DNA from 4 places in the Geodermatophilus sp. SYSU D00708 genome. Region 1 is predicted to be linked to each of the others. Evidence: riboswitches for the same ligand, from Rfam matches in the RefSeq annotation. Region 1 holds a riboswitch; each other region holds the start of a gene.
The links. Region 1 has a riboswitch for cyclic di-AMP ahead of ACI79D_RS05840 (aggregation-promoting factor C-terminal-like domain-containing protein). Riboswitches for the same ligand answer to the same signal wherever they lie in the genome.
Positions count from the first base shown of each region.

Region 1 (3,637 bases):
TCGCCTGGTCGGCGGCGCCGTGGCCGTGGTGCTCGAAGCGGCGGCGGTAGAACTCGACCATCCGCTGGGTGTGCTCCTTCGGCCAGAAGATGTGGTTGTGGAAGAAGCCGTCGCCGTAGTAAGCGGCCTGCTCGGCGATCTGCGGGGAGCGGATCGAGCCGTGCCAGACGAACGGCGGGACGCCGTCCAGCGGCCGCGGGGTGGAGGTGAAGCCCTGCAGCGGGGTGCGGAACTGACCGGACCAGTCGACGACGTCCTCGTCCCACAGCCGGCGCAGCAGCGCGTAGTTCTCCACCGCCAGCGGGATGCCGTTGCGGATGTCCTGCCCGAACCACGGGTAGACCGGGCCGGTGTTGCCGCGGCCCATCATGAGGTCGACGCGGCCGTCGGCGAGGTGCTGCAGCATCGCGTAGTCCTCGGCGATCTTCACCGGGTCGTTGGTGGTGATCAGCGTGGTCGCCGTCGACAGCTGCAGGGTGCTCGTCCGCGCGGCGACGTGCGCCAGCGTCGTGGTGGGGGAGGACGAGAAGAACGGCGGGTTGTGGTGCTCGCCGAGGGCGAACACGTCGAGCCCGACCTCCTCGGCCTTCTGCGCGATCCGGAGGACCGCCTTGATCCGCTCACCCTCGGTGGGCGTGCGCCCGGTCGTGGGGTCGGTCGTGATGTCGCTGACCGAGAAGATCCCGAACTGCATCTCGTGCTCCAGGTGATTGAGAGCGCAACTACTGCTGGGTGCAACAGTGCCACGGCCTGGCTATTCCGCCGCGGGCAACACCCGCGCGCGAGGTACCTCACGCAACGGATGTGACCGCTGGGATTGTCACGGGACGGTAACGGCCCCTACGGTGGCTGACGTCCGGTCGGTCGAGTCTCCCATCCCGGGAGCCTGGCTGGACGCCGCCGAGTCGTGTCCGCACCGCTGCGGGCGCGAGCCGGGGACCCACCGCAGTACTGGGGTGAGTCCTGCCCGCCGAGCCTCGCTCGGAGGACAGGTAGGGCACCTTCCCGCCCGAACCCGTCAGCTAACTCGGTAGGCGGCCACGGAAGGAACGGAGAGCACTCGCTTGCCTCACCCACGGGCCCTCGAGGCCCGCAGGGTCACCCGGCCGCGCGCCCCTCGCGCTTCCTCCTCGGCCCGCTGACCCCGCCAGCCCGCGACCGCCGGCGCCCGCGCGTCCCTCGCTGACCGCGCCCGGCACCCCCACCGACCACAGCACCGGGCTGTCCTCGCTCAGGCGAGGACCGGTCCCGCGCGCGCCCTCACGCCCCCGGAGCACCACACCCGATGTCCCGCCGCACGTCGCACGACCTCCGCCCGGCCGACGCCGACACCGTCCGCACCGAGCCGGCCACCCTGGAGCTCGCCGCCGCCGAGCCCGCCACCGCCGAACTCCCCGCCGAGCTCGCCACCGAGCCCACCGCCCGCCGCCGGCTGCGGCTGCCGACCCGGGGTCGCCGTCCGGCGATCCTGCTGGCCACCGCCGCTGCCGGTGCCGTCGCGGTCAGCGTGCTGACCACCGGTCAGCCGGCCGCCGAGGCCGACGCCGCGACGGTGAGCGCGTCCACGAGCGTCGCCGAGCAGCTGGGCCTCACCGGCTCCTCCGCCGCGGCGCCGTCGGACGACCTCGCCCCGCTCGAGGAGCTCACCGCGTCGCGCAGCGAGCGCGAGGCCGCCCAGGCGAGCGCCGCCCAGGCGCAGGCCGCGGCGGACCAGGCCGAGCTCGACCGCCAGGCCGCCGAGAAGGCCGCCGCCGAGAAGGCCGCCGCCGAGAAGGCTGCGGCCGAGCAGGCCGCCCGCGAGGCCGCCGAGCGCCAGGCGGCTGAGCAGGCCGCGCAGGCCGCACAGGCCGCCGCCCCCGCCCCCGCCCGCGCCGCGGCCGCCCCGGCCGGCGGCGGGTCGTTCAAGGACTACGCGATGAGCAAGGTCGGCAGCGCCGACCAGTTCTCCTGCCTCGAGAAGCTGTGGGGCAAGGAGAGCGGCTGGAACCCCAACGCGCAGAACCCCTCCAGCACCGCCTACGGCATCCCGCAGTTCCTCGACTCGACCTGGGCCGGCACCGGGATCGCCAAGACCTCCGACGGCTACCGCCAGATCGACGCCGGGCTGATCTACATCGACAAGCGCTACGGCTCGCCGTGCGGCGCCTGGGCGCACTCGCAGTCCACCGGCTGGTACTGAGCCGGCACCCCGTCCCGGGTCCGGGACGGGCAACAGCAGGAGCGTCGTCCGCGACGCGCACCGAGAGCCGCACGCCTCCCAGGGGGAGGGGTGCGGCTCTCGGCGTCCGGGGGCTGGGGCACCCTGGTGTCCGGCTCCCGTCGGCGACGGGACGGTCGCGAGCGAGACACCGTCGGTGGGTCCACCGACGCCGACACCAGGGAGACGCAGCGTGGGCCGGCGTTCCGTCGAGCAGGCTCCCGGGCCCGGGGACGCCGCCCGGCCACCCGGGCGGGCGCCTCGTGAGCTGCCGGCCGCGTGGGACCGGCCGATCTCGACCGGCAACCTGCTGGCCGACTGCGAGCGGTGGTGCCGCGACCACCTGCCCCGCCGGGAGCCGCGATCGCCGGACGCGACGCGGGTGGTGGACTCCCAGGCGTGAGACTCGTCCCGTCCCGGTTCGTCCGCGCCCACACCCAGGTCCGGCGACCGACCTGCGTCCCGGAGGTCCGGCTGCACGTGGCCGACGACGTCGTCGCCCTGTGGGAGGCGATGGAGGCCGACGGCGGCGCCGGTGAGGCCCCGCCGTTCTGGGCCGCGGCCTGGCCGGGCGGGCAGGCCCTGGCACGGTTCGTGCTCGACCGGCCGGCAGTGGTGGCCGGGCGTGCGGTGCTCGACCTGGGCTCGGGCAGCGGGCTGGTCGCCATCGCCGCCCGGCTGGCCGGCGCCCGCTCGGTGCTGGCCAGCGACGTCGACCCGTTCAGCCGGACGGCGATCGGCGTCAACGCCGGGCTCAACGGCGTCCCGGGGGTCAGCGTGACCGGCGACGTGCTCGGCCGCGACCTCCGCGGCATCGACGTCGTCCTGGCCGGGGACGTCTGCTACGACCGCGGTATGACCGAGCGGGTGCTGCCCTTCCTCGACCGCGCCCGCGCCCGCGGGGTCGAGGTCCACGTGGGCGACCCGGGCCGGCCGTACCTGCCGCACGACCGGCTGGTCGCCGAGGCGGTGTACGAGATCCCCGAGACGGAGGGCCCCGGTCTGCGGCGGACGACGGTCTGGCGCCTGCCGTGACCCCGCGTCGCGGATAGGGTCGCCCGCGTGACCGCCGAGACCGCCGCCGAGCACGTCGACGTCCTGATCGTGGGGGCGGGCCTCTCCGGCATCGGCGCCGCGTGCCACCTGCAGCGCGAGTGCGCCGACCGCAGCTACGCCGTCCTCGAGGCGCGGGAGGGCGTCGGCGGGACGTGGGACCTGTTCCGCTACCCCGGCGTCCGGTCGGACTCCGACATGTTCACCCTCGGCTACTCGTTCAAGCCCTGGACCTCGGCGCGGGCGATCGCCGACGGCCCGTCGATCCGCGCCTACGTCCAGGAGACCGCCCGCGAGCACGGGGTAGACCGGCACATCCGGTTCGGCACCCGGGTGGTCTCCGCCGAGTGGTCGACCGACGAGGCCCGCTGGACGGTCACCGCCGAG
Region 1 is NZ_JBJGYS010000004.1:182,430-186,066, forward strand. Features, by position in the region: gene ACI79D_RS05835 (LLM class flavin-dependent oxidoreductase) at 1-694, opposite strand, end outside; cyclic di-AMP (ydaO/yuaA leader) riboswitch at 889-1,052, shown strand; gene ACI79D_RS05840 (aggregation-promoting factor C-terminal-like domain-containing protein) at 1,286-2,179, shown strand; gene ACI79D_RS05845 (hypothetical protein) at 2,391-2,600, shown strand; gene ACI79D_RS05850 (class I SAM-dependent methyltransferase) at 2,597-3,232, shown strand; gene ACI79D_RS05855 (flavin-containing monooxygenase) at 3,260-3,637, shown strand, end outside.

Region 2 (3,637 bases), on a different contig from region 1:
GCCCGCCGAGTACGCCGATCTGCGGCGCCTGTGCGTGCGCGGGGCCCGGGCCGCGGCCGGCGTGCCGGTGCGGCTGGCGTGGTGGTCGCTGCGCGCACCCGTGACGGGGCTGCGGCGGCTGCTGGGCCGGTAGCGCCGACCGGGCTCAGCCGTCCTGGCCGGGGCGCCGTCCGGCCGCGACCACCTCGGTGAGGGTCTGGTCGTCACGGGCGATCCACGCCCGGCCGTCGTCGGTGAGCACCAGCGGGCGCTGGATGAGCCGCGGGTGCTCGGCGAGCAGGCGGATCCACGCGTCGGCGTCCCGCGGCCGGTCCGCCAGGCCCAGCTCGCGGGCGAGCGGCTCGGACATCCGCGTGACGTCCCACGGCTCGAGGGAGAGGGCGGCCAGCGCGGCGCGCAGCTCGTCCTCGGTCGGCGGGTCGTCAAGGTAACGGCGCAGCGTGTACTCGACGCCGGCCTCCTCCAGCTGGGCCCGCGCGGCGCGGCACTTGGAGCAGGACGGGTTGAACCAGACCTCCACGGCCCCACCATAGGGCGGCGTTCCGGCCCTTCCCGCGACCCTTCCCGCGGCCCCGACGACGGGGTGTGCACCTACCGCGTCCTGCGGGCACCGACCACCGCGGTACGTGCACGCACGGCGCGGGCGGCCCCGCGCACGCGGATCGACGGCGCGTACCAGCTCCGACCGTCGGGCGGGGAAGGCGCGACACGCATCACCCGACGAATCGTCGGCGCGCGATTGTCACAAACGCATAACGCCGGTTACTGTCGGTGGGTCCGCCCGGTCGTCACGTCCCCCTCCGGGGAAGCCGGCGGACGCCGCCGAGTCGCCCTCCGGGGCGAGCCGGGGACCCACCGCAGTACTGGGGTGAATCCGCTCCGGGCCACGTGCCCGGGGCCGGTAGGGCTGCTTCCCGCCCGAACCCGTCAGCTAACTCGGTAGGCGGCTCACGGAAGAACGGAGAGCCGCCGCATGGCGTGCCCCTGCGCTGCTGGACGCCCCTCGTCGCTCCGGTACCGGGCGCGCCGGCGCACCTGACCGCACGCGGCCGTCCCGGGCCCGCACCCGCCGCACCCCCGAGCACCCTCGCTCGACCGGCGCCCCCGCCGTCCCCCGGAGTGCCGCGGACCGGCCCGCCCGGACCGCCGCCGCCCCCCGCCCGACCTCCCCGCCGCAGCCCGCGCCCCGCCGTGGTGCCGCTGCGCTCGCACACCTCGGAGCAACACCCCATGGACCCCCGCACCACCACCTCCTCCCGCGCAGACCGCCGCGGGAAGCCCCGCTCGCGCCGCCGTCCGGCGCTGCTCCTGGGCACCGCCGTCGCCGGCGCCGTCCTGGCCAACGCCCTCATCGGCGTCGAGCCGGCCGCGCAGGCGGAGGCCGGCGCGTCGGAGTCGGTCAGCGTCGCCGCGGAGCTCGGGCTCAGCGCCCAGTCCGCCCCGGCGCGGGTCGACGCGGCTCCGGACCTGCAGCCGCTCGAGGACCTCGCCGCCAGCCGCGCCTCCCGCGAGGCCGAGCAGACCGCCGCGCAGCAGGCGCAGGCCGCCGCCGACCAGGCCGCGCGGGACCGGCAGCAGGCCGAGGCCGAGGCCGCCGCCCGGGCCGCCGCCGAGGCCGAGGCCGCCGCGCGAGCAGCCGCCGAGGCCGAAGCCGCCGCTGCCGCCGAGCAGGCCGCACCCGCCGCCCCCGCACCGGCGGCCGCCGCCCCGGCGCGCGCGGCGGCCCCGGGCGCGGTCGCGCGGATCACCAACACCGCCGGGAGCATCAAGCCGGCCGCGCAGGCCGCCGCCAACGCCGTCGTCTCGAACGTGCCGGGCGCCGCCGACATCACCCTGGGCGGCACCCGCGCCAGCGCGACCGACCCGCACGGCCACCCCTCCGGCCTGGCCGTGGACTACATGGTCCTGACCGACGCGGCCCTGGGCGACGCCATCGTCCAGTACCACCGCGACCACTGGGCCGAGCTCGGCGTGGAGTACCTCATCTGGGAGCAGCGGATCCTGCAGTCGCCGAACGGGTCCTTCGAGCCGATGGCCGACCGCGGCGGCGTGACGGCCAACCACTTCGACCACGTCCACGTGAACTACCGGGGCTGACGCCCGCTCCGCGGGACGACCGGCGGCCGCCCTGCGGTGGCGGCGCCGGGTGTCCGGGTGTGCCATGTGCCTGCAGGCCTCCACCGGCAGGAGTTCCCGTGAGCACCTCCCGAGCATCGCTCGAGACCGACGACCACCCCGTCGACCAGGCCGACCTCCGGCGGGCCGCCCTCGGCGTGGGCAGCCAGGGCGCGTTCTACGCGGAGGTGTTCGGCGCCCGTTACCGCTACGCCGGCATCTCGTTGGCCCGCGAGTTCTCCTCGGTCTTCGGGCGCGGCATCGCACCGCTGGTCTCCTCCGCGCTGATCACCTGGGCGTCGGGCAGCTGGTGGCCGGTCGCGGTCTACACGATGGGGATGATCGGGATCTCCGCCGTCGCCATGCTGCTGTCGCCGGAGACCCGTGGCCGCGACCTGCGCCTCGAGGACGACGCCGTCCCGGGGCGGCGCCCGGTCGCCGCCTGACCTGCGACGAGAGGCCCCCCGTGAAGCTGCTGCTGCCCGACTCCGTCCCGCTGGCGCCGGACCTGCCCGACGGCGTCCGCGCCGTCACCTACGACGCCTCGGCCCCCGTCCCCGACGAGCACCTGGACGCCGAGGCGCTGGTCGTGTGGGGCAACGCCCCGGCCGACCTCGCCGCCGTCGCCGGCCGGATGCCGCGGCTGCGCTGGGTGCAGACGCTGGCGGCCGGACCCGACGCCGTGCTCGCCGCCGGCTTCCCCGAGGACGTCGTCGTCACCGCCGGGGTGGGGCTGCACAGCGCGACGGTGACCGAGCACGCCCTGGCGATGGTGCTCGCGCTGGTGCGCCGGCTGCCCGCGGCCGCCCGCGCGCAGGCGGAGCACCGCTGGGCCCGCGAGCTGGGCGGCCTGCAGCCGCTGCACCCCGAGGGTGCGGTCACCACCCTGATCGACGCCCGCGTGCTCATCTGGGGGTTCGGCGCCATCGGGCAGACCCTCGCGCCCCTGCTGGCCCAGCTGGGCGCCTCCGTCCGGGGCGCGGCGCGCAGCGCGGGGGAGCGCTCCGGGTTCGCCGTCGTCGCCGAGGACGACCTGGACGCCGAGCTGGGGCGGACCGACGTGCTGGTCATGGTGCTGCCCTCGACCCCCGGCACCACCCGGGCCCTCGACGCCGGCCGACTGGCCGCGCTCCCGGCGCACGCCTTCGTGGTCAACGTCGGCCGCGGCTCGACGGTCGACGAGGCCGCGCTCGTCGCCGCTCTGGGAGAGGGCCGCCTCGCCGGCGCCGCCCTCGACGTGACCGAGACCGAGCCCCTGCCCGCGGACTCCCCGCTGTGGGACGCCCCGAACCTGCTGCTCACGCCGCACGCGGCCGGCGGCCGGCCGGTCGGCGCGGACGACCTCGTCTCCGCCAACCTCGCGGCGCTGCTGGCCGGCGGCGAGCTGCGGAACGTGGTGGACCGGTGACCGACGTGCTGGCCGCCCTGGAACGGGCGCGGCTGGTCCCGGTCGTGGTGCTGGACGACGCGGGGCACGCCGGCCCCCTGGCCGACGCGCTCGTCGCCGGCGGCCTGCCCGTCG
Region 2 is NZ_JBJGYS010000002.1:83,497-87,133, forward strand. Features, by position in the region: gene ACI79D_RS02270 (hypothetical protein) at 1-133, shown strand, start outside; gene ACI79D_RS02275 (ArsC/Spx/MgsR family protein) at 146-520, opposite strand; cyclic di-AMP (ydaO/yuaA leader) riboswitch at 811-961, shown strand; gene ACI79D_RS02280 (hypothetical protein) at 1,231-2,097, shown strand; gene ACI79D_RS02285 (hypothetical protein) at 2,196-2,561, shown strand; gene ACI79D_RS02290 (phosphoglycerate dehydrogenase) at 2,582-3,523, shown strand; gene eda (bifunctional 4-hydroxy-2-oxoglutarate aldolase/2-dehydro-3-deoxy-phosphogluconate aldolase) at 3,520-3,637, shown strand, end outside.
Region 2: another riboswitch for cyclic di-AMP. It lies ahead of ACI79D_RS02280 (hypothetical protein); the one in region 1 lies ahead of ACI79D_RS05840 (aggregation-promoting factor C-terminal-like domain-containing protein).

Region 3 (3,637 bases), on a different contig from region 1:
GTCTCCGAGCTCAGCACCGTGCCGCCGCGGGACGGCGCCAGGCGGAAGTCCATCGCCGCCTTCACCCAGCCCGGCTCCGCGAACCGACGCACGCCGTCGGCGTCGAGCGCCGGTGGCCGGTCACCGCCGGACAGCCGCCACGCCTGGAGCACGCCGCCGAACACGGCCGACTCCGGGGGCTGCGAGCACAGCAGCGGCACCGGCACGGCGTCGAGGAACGGCCGGTCGCGCAGGTGTCCCAGCCCGCGACCGGCGAGCACGACCGGCAGGAAACGGGCGGCGCTGAGCACCGCCGTCACGGGCAGCCGGGACATCCGCACCCGGTGCAGCTCGTCCCATACCGCCGCCGGTGGGGCGTCGATCCACTGCGCCTGGCGGGTGACGTGGTCGGCTGCCGGCACGACGTCCTCGAGGTCCACACGGCTCCCGTACCCGGCCGGCGAGCGCCGTGTGCACCCAGCGTGGTCTCGGACTGCGCGAGACCACGCTGAGTGCACAGGACGTCAGCTGGCCCGGCGGTCGGTGAGGGTCGGGTAGTCGGTGTAGCCCTCGGCGCCGGACGCGTAGAACAGGTGCGCCCGGATCTCGTTCTCCGGGTGCTCGCCGGCCCACCGCTCCACCAGGTCGGGGTTGGCGATGACCGGGCGGCCCACGGCGACGGCATCGGCGTGCGCGGCCTCGATGAGCGCCACCGCCTCCTCGCGCGTGGTGACCGTGCCGAACCCGCTGTTGGCGATCAGCGGGCCGCCGAAGCGCCGGCGCAGCTCCTGCACCAGGTCGCCGGCCGGCTCGCGGTGCAGCACCGACAGGTAGGCGAGACCCAGCGGGGCGAGCTGGTCGAGCAGCGCGCCATAGGTGGCGAGGACGTCGTCCCGGTCGGTCTCCAGGGCGTCCTGGATGCCGTGCTCGGGCGAGATCCGCAGGCCGACGCGGCCGGCGCCGATCGCCGCGGCCACCGCCGTCACCACTTGGACGACGAAGCGCGCCCGGTTCTCCGGGGAGCCGCCGTACTCGTCGGTCCGCAGGTTGGACGTCGGGGAGAGGAACTCGTGCAGCAGGTAGCCGTTGGCGCCGTGGATCTCCACGCCGTCCAGGCCGGCCTCGATCGCGCGGCGGGCGGCGGTGACGAAGTCCTGCACGGTCGCCCGGGCCTCGGCGACGGTCAGCGCGTGCGGCACCGGGTACGGCTGCTTGCCCTTCTCCGTGTGCCCCTCGCCGTTGATGGCGACGGCGCTGGGCGCGACCACGCGGCGGCCGCCGTTGACGTCGGGGTGGGTGACCCGGCCGCCGTGCATCACCTGCATCACGATCGTGCCGCCGCGGGCGTGCACCGCCTCGGCGACGCGGCGCCAGCCCTCGACCTGCTCGTCGGTGACGATGCCGGGCTGGCCGACGAACGCCTGCGACTCGTGGTTCGGGTAGGTGCCCTCGGTGATGATCAGGCCGACGCCGGCGCGCTGCCGGTAGTGCTCGACGACGAGGTCGCCCGGGACGCCGGACGCGCCGGAGCGCATGCGGGTGAGCGGGGCCATCACGACGCGGTTGGCGAGCTCGAGGTCGCCCAGGGTCACAGGGGAGAACAGGTCCACGAGGAGTTCGACGCCCGGACCGGAGCCGCCATTCCGGGCCGCGACCGTCACGGTGCTCACAGTGACGCGCGTCCCGCCGCAACGGCCATGTCGCAACTGAAGATCGGCGGCCGTCGAGTGGCGCGATGTACGTCGCGTTCGTACGGTGACCGTGTCCGGCCCTCGACGTCTCCCGAGCCCGGGGAGCCCGCGCCGGACGCCGCCGAGTCGCACCCACCGTGGTGGGCGCGAGCCGGGGACCCACCCGCACCACCCGGGGTGAGTCCCGCTCCCGGGTGCACCGGGAGCGGGTAGGGCACTCCCAGCCCGAACCCGTCAGCTGACCCGGTAGGCGGCCCGGGGAGAAACGGAGAACCACCGCGCCCTGGGGCCCGGAGCCCCCGCGCGCCCACAGGTCCGGGACCGTCGCGCTCCCGCCTGTCCATCCCAGGACCAGCCGCACGGCACGCACCGTCGGCCGACGGCTCCTCGCCGGGCGCCCGTGTCCGGCCGGTGCCGCGCGCCCAGCTGACGACACGCCGACGGCCCCGGCCGGTCCCGCACCATCGCCCCGGCGCCGTCGGTGCCGGGCGACCGCACAGCACGAGGAACACACATGCACAACCAGCACAACCAGCGCCCCCGCTCCCTGCACCGGCTCGCCGCCGCAGCCGGTCTGAGCCTGGCCCTCGCCCTCGCCCCCACCGGGGGTTCGGTCGCCCGGGCGGAGGGGGACCACTCCCTGGCCTCGATCGGGGCCTCGCAGAAGCAGGCCTACAAGAACCACGCCCTGGGCCAGGTCGGGGGCAACCGGACCCAGTTCGGCTGCCTCGACCAGCTGTGGGAGCGGGAGAGCGGGTGGAACCCCAACGCGCAGAACCCGACGAGCACCGCCTACGGCATCCCGCAGTTCCTCGACTCGACCTGGGCCATGACCGGCATCCGCAAGACCTCTGACCCCTACCGGCAGATCAAGGCGGGGCTGATCTACATCGGGAAGCGGTACGGCAGCCCCTGCGGGGCGTGGAGCCACCACCGGGCCCGCGGGTGGTACTGAGCCCGGGAACGCCGAGGGCCCTCTGCGCGCGCAGAGGGCCCTCGGGCCGGTCTCAGGCGGTGGCCATCGCCTCGGCGGTCAGCTCGACCGAGCGCAGCCGGCCCTCCGTGCCGGGGAACTGGTGCGCCACGATCAGCTCGTCGGCGTCGGCGTGCTTCGCGAAGCCCTGGAGGTACTCACGCACCTCGTCCGGGGTCCCGACGGCGGTGTGGGTGAGCATCGTGTCGACGTGCAGGCCCGCGCCGCCGTCGAGCAGCAGCTGCGTCTCGTCGTCCGACAGCGAGCGACCGCGGCCGAACAGCCCGACGGCCAGCGTCCGGCGGACGGCGGCGTAGGCCTCCTCGGCCGCCGCGCGGGTGTCGGCCGCGACGACGTTCACGCCGGCGACCACGTACGGCTCGGCGAGCTGCTCGGACGGCTTGAACTCGCGCCGGTAGGCCTCGACCGCGGGCTGGAGCATCGCCGGGGCGAAGTGTGACGCGAACGCGTAGGGCAGGCCGAGCGCGGCGGCCAGCGTCGCCCCGAACATCGACGAGCCCAGGACGTAGAGCGGCACGCGCGAGCCCTTGCCGGGGATCGCGTCGACCCCGGGCACCCGCGACTCGCCGGCCAGGTAGGCCTGCAGCTCGAGGACGTCCTGCGGGAAGCGGTCGGCCGAGCGCGGGTCCCGGCGCAGGGCGTACATCGTGTTCTGGTCCGAGCCCGGAGCCCGACCCAGGCCCAGGTCGATCCGGCCCGGGTACATCGCGTCGAGGGTGCCGAACTGCTCGGCGATGGTCAGCGGCGCGTGGTTGGGCAGCATGACGCCGCCGGCGCCGAGCCGGATGGACGACGTCTGCGCGCCGACGTGCGCGATCAGCACGCTCGTGGCCGACGACGCGATGTGCGGCATGTTGTGGTGCTCGGCGTACCAGACCCGGCGGTAGCCGGTCTGCTCCGCCCGCTGCGCGAGCGCGACGCTCGCGGCGATGCTGTCGGCTGCGGTCGACCCCTTGGCGATCGGCGCCAGGTC
Region 3 is NZ_JBJGYS010000007.1:30,490-34,126, forward strand. Features, by position in the region: gene ACI79D_RS08170 (hypothetical protein) at 1-419, opposite strand, end outside; gene ACI79D_RS08175 (alkene reductase) at 504-1,640, opposite strand; cyclic di-AMP (ydaO/yuaA leader) riboswitch at 1,780-1,938, shown strand; gene ACI79D_RS08180 (aggregation-promoting factor C-terminal-like domain-containing protein) at 2,185-2,625, shown strand; gene ACI79D_RS08185 (LLM class flavin-dependent oxidoreductase) at 2,678-3,637, opposite strand, start outside.
Region 3: another riboswitch for cyclic di-AMP. It lies ahead of ACI79D_RS08180 (aggregation-promoting factor C-terminal-like domain-containing protein); the one in region 1 lies ahead of ACI79D_RS05840 (aggregation-promoting factor C-terminal-like domain-containing protein).

Region 4 (3,637 bases), on a different contig from region 1:
GCGGTGCCGAGCACCTTGAGCGACAGCCGGCCGGTGCACTGGCGCAGCGGCAGCGACTCGTGGACGGCGGCGACGGCGGCGTCCGCGGCCCGCCGGTCGGGGAAGGGGCCGAGGAACACCCCGGCGCCGGGGCGCACCCGGCGGACCACCGACAGGCGCGGGAAGGGCTCGTCGGTGAGCCGCACCCACAGCGCCCGTTCGGGGAACCGGGAGCGCCGGTTGTAGCGCGGCTTGTGCTCGGCGATGAGCCGCAGCTCCCGGACGGCGGCCTCGAGGTCGTGCGCGCAGGGGATCGCGTCGACCCGCCGGGCCAGCGCGACCATCTCGGTGATCCGGCTGCGCTGCTCGGCGGCGGTGAAGTAGCTGCGCACCCGGCTGCGCAGGTCGTTCGACGTCCCGACGTAGAGCGGCTCGTCCCGCGGGCCGCGGAACACGTAGACCCCCGGGCCGGTCGGGACGGCGTCGGCCAGGTGGCGCTTGCGCAGCCGCTCCGGGTCGACCTGGCGGCTGAGGGTGGTGAGCTCCTCCAGCGTGGTGATGCCGAGGGGACCCAGCCGCTCGAAGAGGCCGTGCAGCACGTCGACCGTGGCGCGGGCGTCGGCCAGGGCGCGGTGGCACGGTTCGGCGTCGGCGCGGAAGAACGGCGCGAGGGTGGCCAGCTTGCAGTTGGGCACCTCGTCGCGGGTGAGCAGCCGGCGGGCCAGGACGGCGGTGTCGACCGAGGCCGCCGCGGGCCAGGGGATGCCGTTCTCCGCGCAGGCCGCCTTGAGGAAGCCCAGGTCGAACGGGGCGTTGTGGGCGACGAGGACGGCACCCCGGGCGAACTCCAGGAAGCTGGGCAGCACCGCGCCGATGCGGGGGGCGGCCGCGACCATCGTCGTGGTGATGCCGGTCAGCACGCTGATGTAGGGCGGGATCGCGCAGCCCGGGTCGACGAGGGTCTGGAACTCTCCGAGGACCCGGCCGCCGCGGACCTTCACCGCGCCGATCTCGGTTATCGCGCTGTCCTTCGGGGAGCCCCCGGTGGTCTCCAGGTCGACGACGACGAACGTCACCTCCGCGAGCGGGGTGCCCAGCTCGTCGATGGTGGCCTGCTCGTAGCGGGGGAGGCCCGCCGCGGCTCGCGCGGCCGTCCCGGCCAGGTGGGCGGGGGAGAGCGGCACCTGCCGGGGAAGGGAGGACGGCACGGGGCGGACGGTAGGTCGGGCCAGTGACAGTCCCGGGGACGCGCGCCGGGTCCCGGCCGGATCGCGACCGCCCCGGGACGCCGCGCGGACGGCGGGCACCGCGCGGGCGCACGGAACTGTCGGTGGCCGTCCCTACCGTGCCAGCCGGACCGACCGAGGCCATGGAGGGCCTCCACGACCGGGGTCGGCCGGGTGAGGAGTGGGCCATGTTGATCGACTGCGAGACCTGCACCGTGCGGGGCACCGGCTGTGCCGACTGCGTCGTCACCGTGCTGCTGGGGGCGCCGCCGGGCTGGCGGACCGAGGACCCGACCGTCGTGCCGATGACCGCGCGGCGCGGCGCGGACGCGACCGGGGACGGCGTCGTCCCGGGCCCGGGCGTCGTCGTGGAGTTCGACGAGGTGGAGCGTCGCGCCGTGAGGGCCCTGGCCGAGGGTGGTCTCGTGCCGCCGCTGCGGCACCAGGCCGAGCCGGAAGAGCGGTCGGGTGGGGCCGGGCGGGGCCGGCGGCGCACCGGGTGACCCGGCCCGTGCGGCCGGGTCACCCGCAGGCGGGCGCGGGGTCCATCCCGGCGGCGTGTCGGGCCGGGCGATCCTGTGGATGTCCCCACAGTTCCCGCTGGCCCCATTTGTCACAACTTCATCACGCCCGTACGGTGAGCCGGTCCGACCGGGTGGTCGTCGCCCGCAGAGAGGTGACCTCGGCCGGGCACCGCCGAATCGCCCGACGCGTCCCCGTGGCGCCGAGGGGGAACCGGGGACCCACCGCAGCACTGGGGTGAGTTCTCGCGTGCGCCGGTCCGCCGGGGCACACGCGCCGGCCCGCCGGCGCGCAGAGATAGGGCACGTCTTCCCAGCCCGAACCCGTCAGCTAACTCGGTAGGCGGTTGCTGAGGAAGAAACGGAGAGCCGCCGACCGTGGCGACCCCCCGCCCTGCCCTGGGGCATGCGCTCGACCAGATCCACTCCGACCTCCCGGTGGCCTTCCGCCGCCCGACGCTGCCCCGCCGCCTCGGCCGCGGGCTCGTCGTGGGCGCCACCGCGACCCTCGCCCTCACCCTCCTGCCGGGGACCGCCGCCGCGGATCCGGAGCGCGCCGCGAGCGCCGCCCAGGCGGCCCAGCTCGTCGCACAGGCCGGACACGACCTCGAGGTCGTCACCGAGCAGGTCAACGACGCCCGCGAGGCGCTGGCCCAGCAGCAGGCCGCGGTCGAGGCCGCTGACCAGGCAGCCGCGGCGGCCCGCGAGCAGCTCGGCGCCCTCGACGGCCAGATCCGCCAGGTCGCCCGCACCGCGTTCACCAGCGGTGACGGGATGCACGAGCTGGACCTGCTGTTGACCAGCGACTCGCCCGAGGACTTCGTGTCGTCGCTGGCCACCCTCGACGCGATCGCCGGCCACACCAACGACGTCCTGGCCGACGTGGCCGAGAGCGCCGCCGCGGCCGAGCGGGCCCAGCAGGAGGCCGACGCCGCCCGGGTCCAGGCGCAGGCGACCCTGGACGACGTCACCGCCCGCCAGGCGCAGCTCGAGGCGGACATCGCCGACTACCAGGCGCAGTACGCGGCGCTGTCGGCTCCGCAGCAGCAGGAGGTCGTCACGGCCCACGCCGGCCAGGCCGTGGCCGCGCCCGCGCCGGCGCCCGCCGCCAGCGGTTCGGCCCAGGCCGCCGTCGACACCGCGCTCGCCCAGGTCGGGGACCCCTACGTCTGGGGCGCCGGTGGGCCGAACGCCTTCGACTGCTCCGGCCTGACCCAGTACGCGTACGCCGCGGCGGGGATCAGCCTGCCGCACTCCAGCCGCATGCAGTCGACGATGGGCCGCGCGGTGTCCCGCGCCGACCTGCAGCCGGGCGACCTGATCTTCTACTACAGCCCGGTCAGCCACGTGGCGATGTACATCGGCAACGGCCAGATGGTGCACGCCTCCACGTCGGGCCAGCCGGTCAAGGTGGTCGGCGTGGACTCGATGGGCGGCATCACCGCCATGCGCCGCATCGCCTAGCGACCGGCGGCAGGGCAGCGGGCCGGTGACCTCCCGGAGGTCACCGGCCCGACGCGCGTCCGGCCCCCTGTCGGGGCCAGCTGGCGCCCCGCCCCGGACCCCCGCGGCCCCCTGCCGGGCCGCCGCCGGCCCCGTCCCGGGTCCCGCCCTGAGCTGGCGAAGGGTGAGGAGGACGGGGTCCTTACACGGTGGGGGGCAGGTGGTCCTCCTAGGATCGGCCGGGTGAGCGCCCGCCGGGCCGCGCTGCTGGTCGCGGTGGTCCTCGGGGTGGCGCTCGTCGTCGTCATCGTCGTCCGGACGCCGTGGACGCTGCTGCCCGACCCGCCCGGGGGACGCACACCGGTCCGCCCGGGGGCGGGCCTGCCGCCGGGGGTCGCCGAGCGGGCGGAGTCCTTCGCCGCGTCCCTCCGGCCGGCCTCCCTCGCCTCCCTGGTGCTGAGCCTCGTG
Region 4 is NZ_JBJGYS010000030.1:11,055-14,691, reverse strand. Features, by position in the region: gene ACI79D_RS20565 (DEDD exonuclease domain-containing protein) at 1-1,187, opposite strand, end outside; gene ACI79D_RS20560 (hypothetical protein) at 1,394-1,708, shown strand; cyclic di-AMP (ydaO/yuaA leader) riboswitch at 1,918-2,088, shown strand; gene ACI79D_RS20555 (C40 family peptidase) at 2,105-3,190, shown strand; gene ACI79D_RS20550 (M48 family metallopeptidase) at 3,413-3,637, shown strand, end outside.
Region 4: another riboswitch for cyclic di-AMP. It lies ahead of ACI79D_RS20555 (C40 family peptidase); the one in region 1 lies ahead of ACI79D_RS05840 (aggregation-promoting factor C-terminal-like domain-containing protein).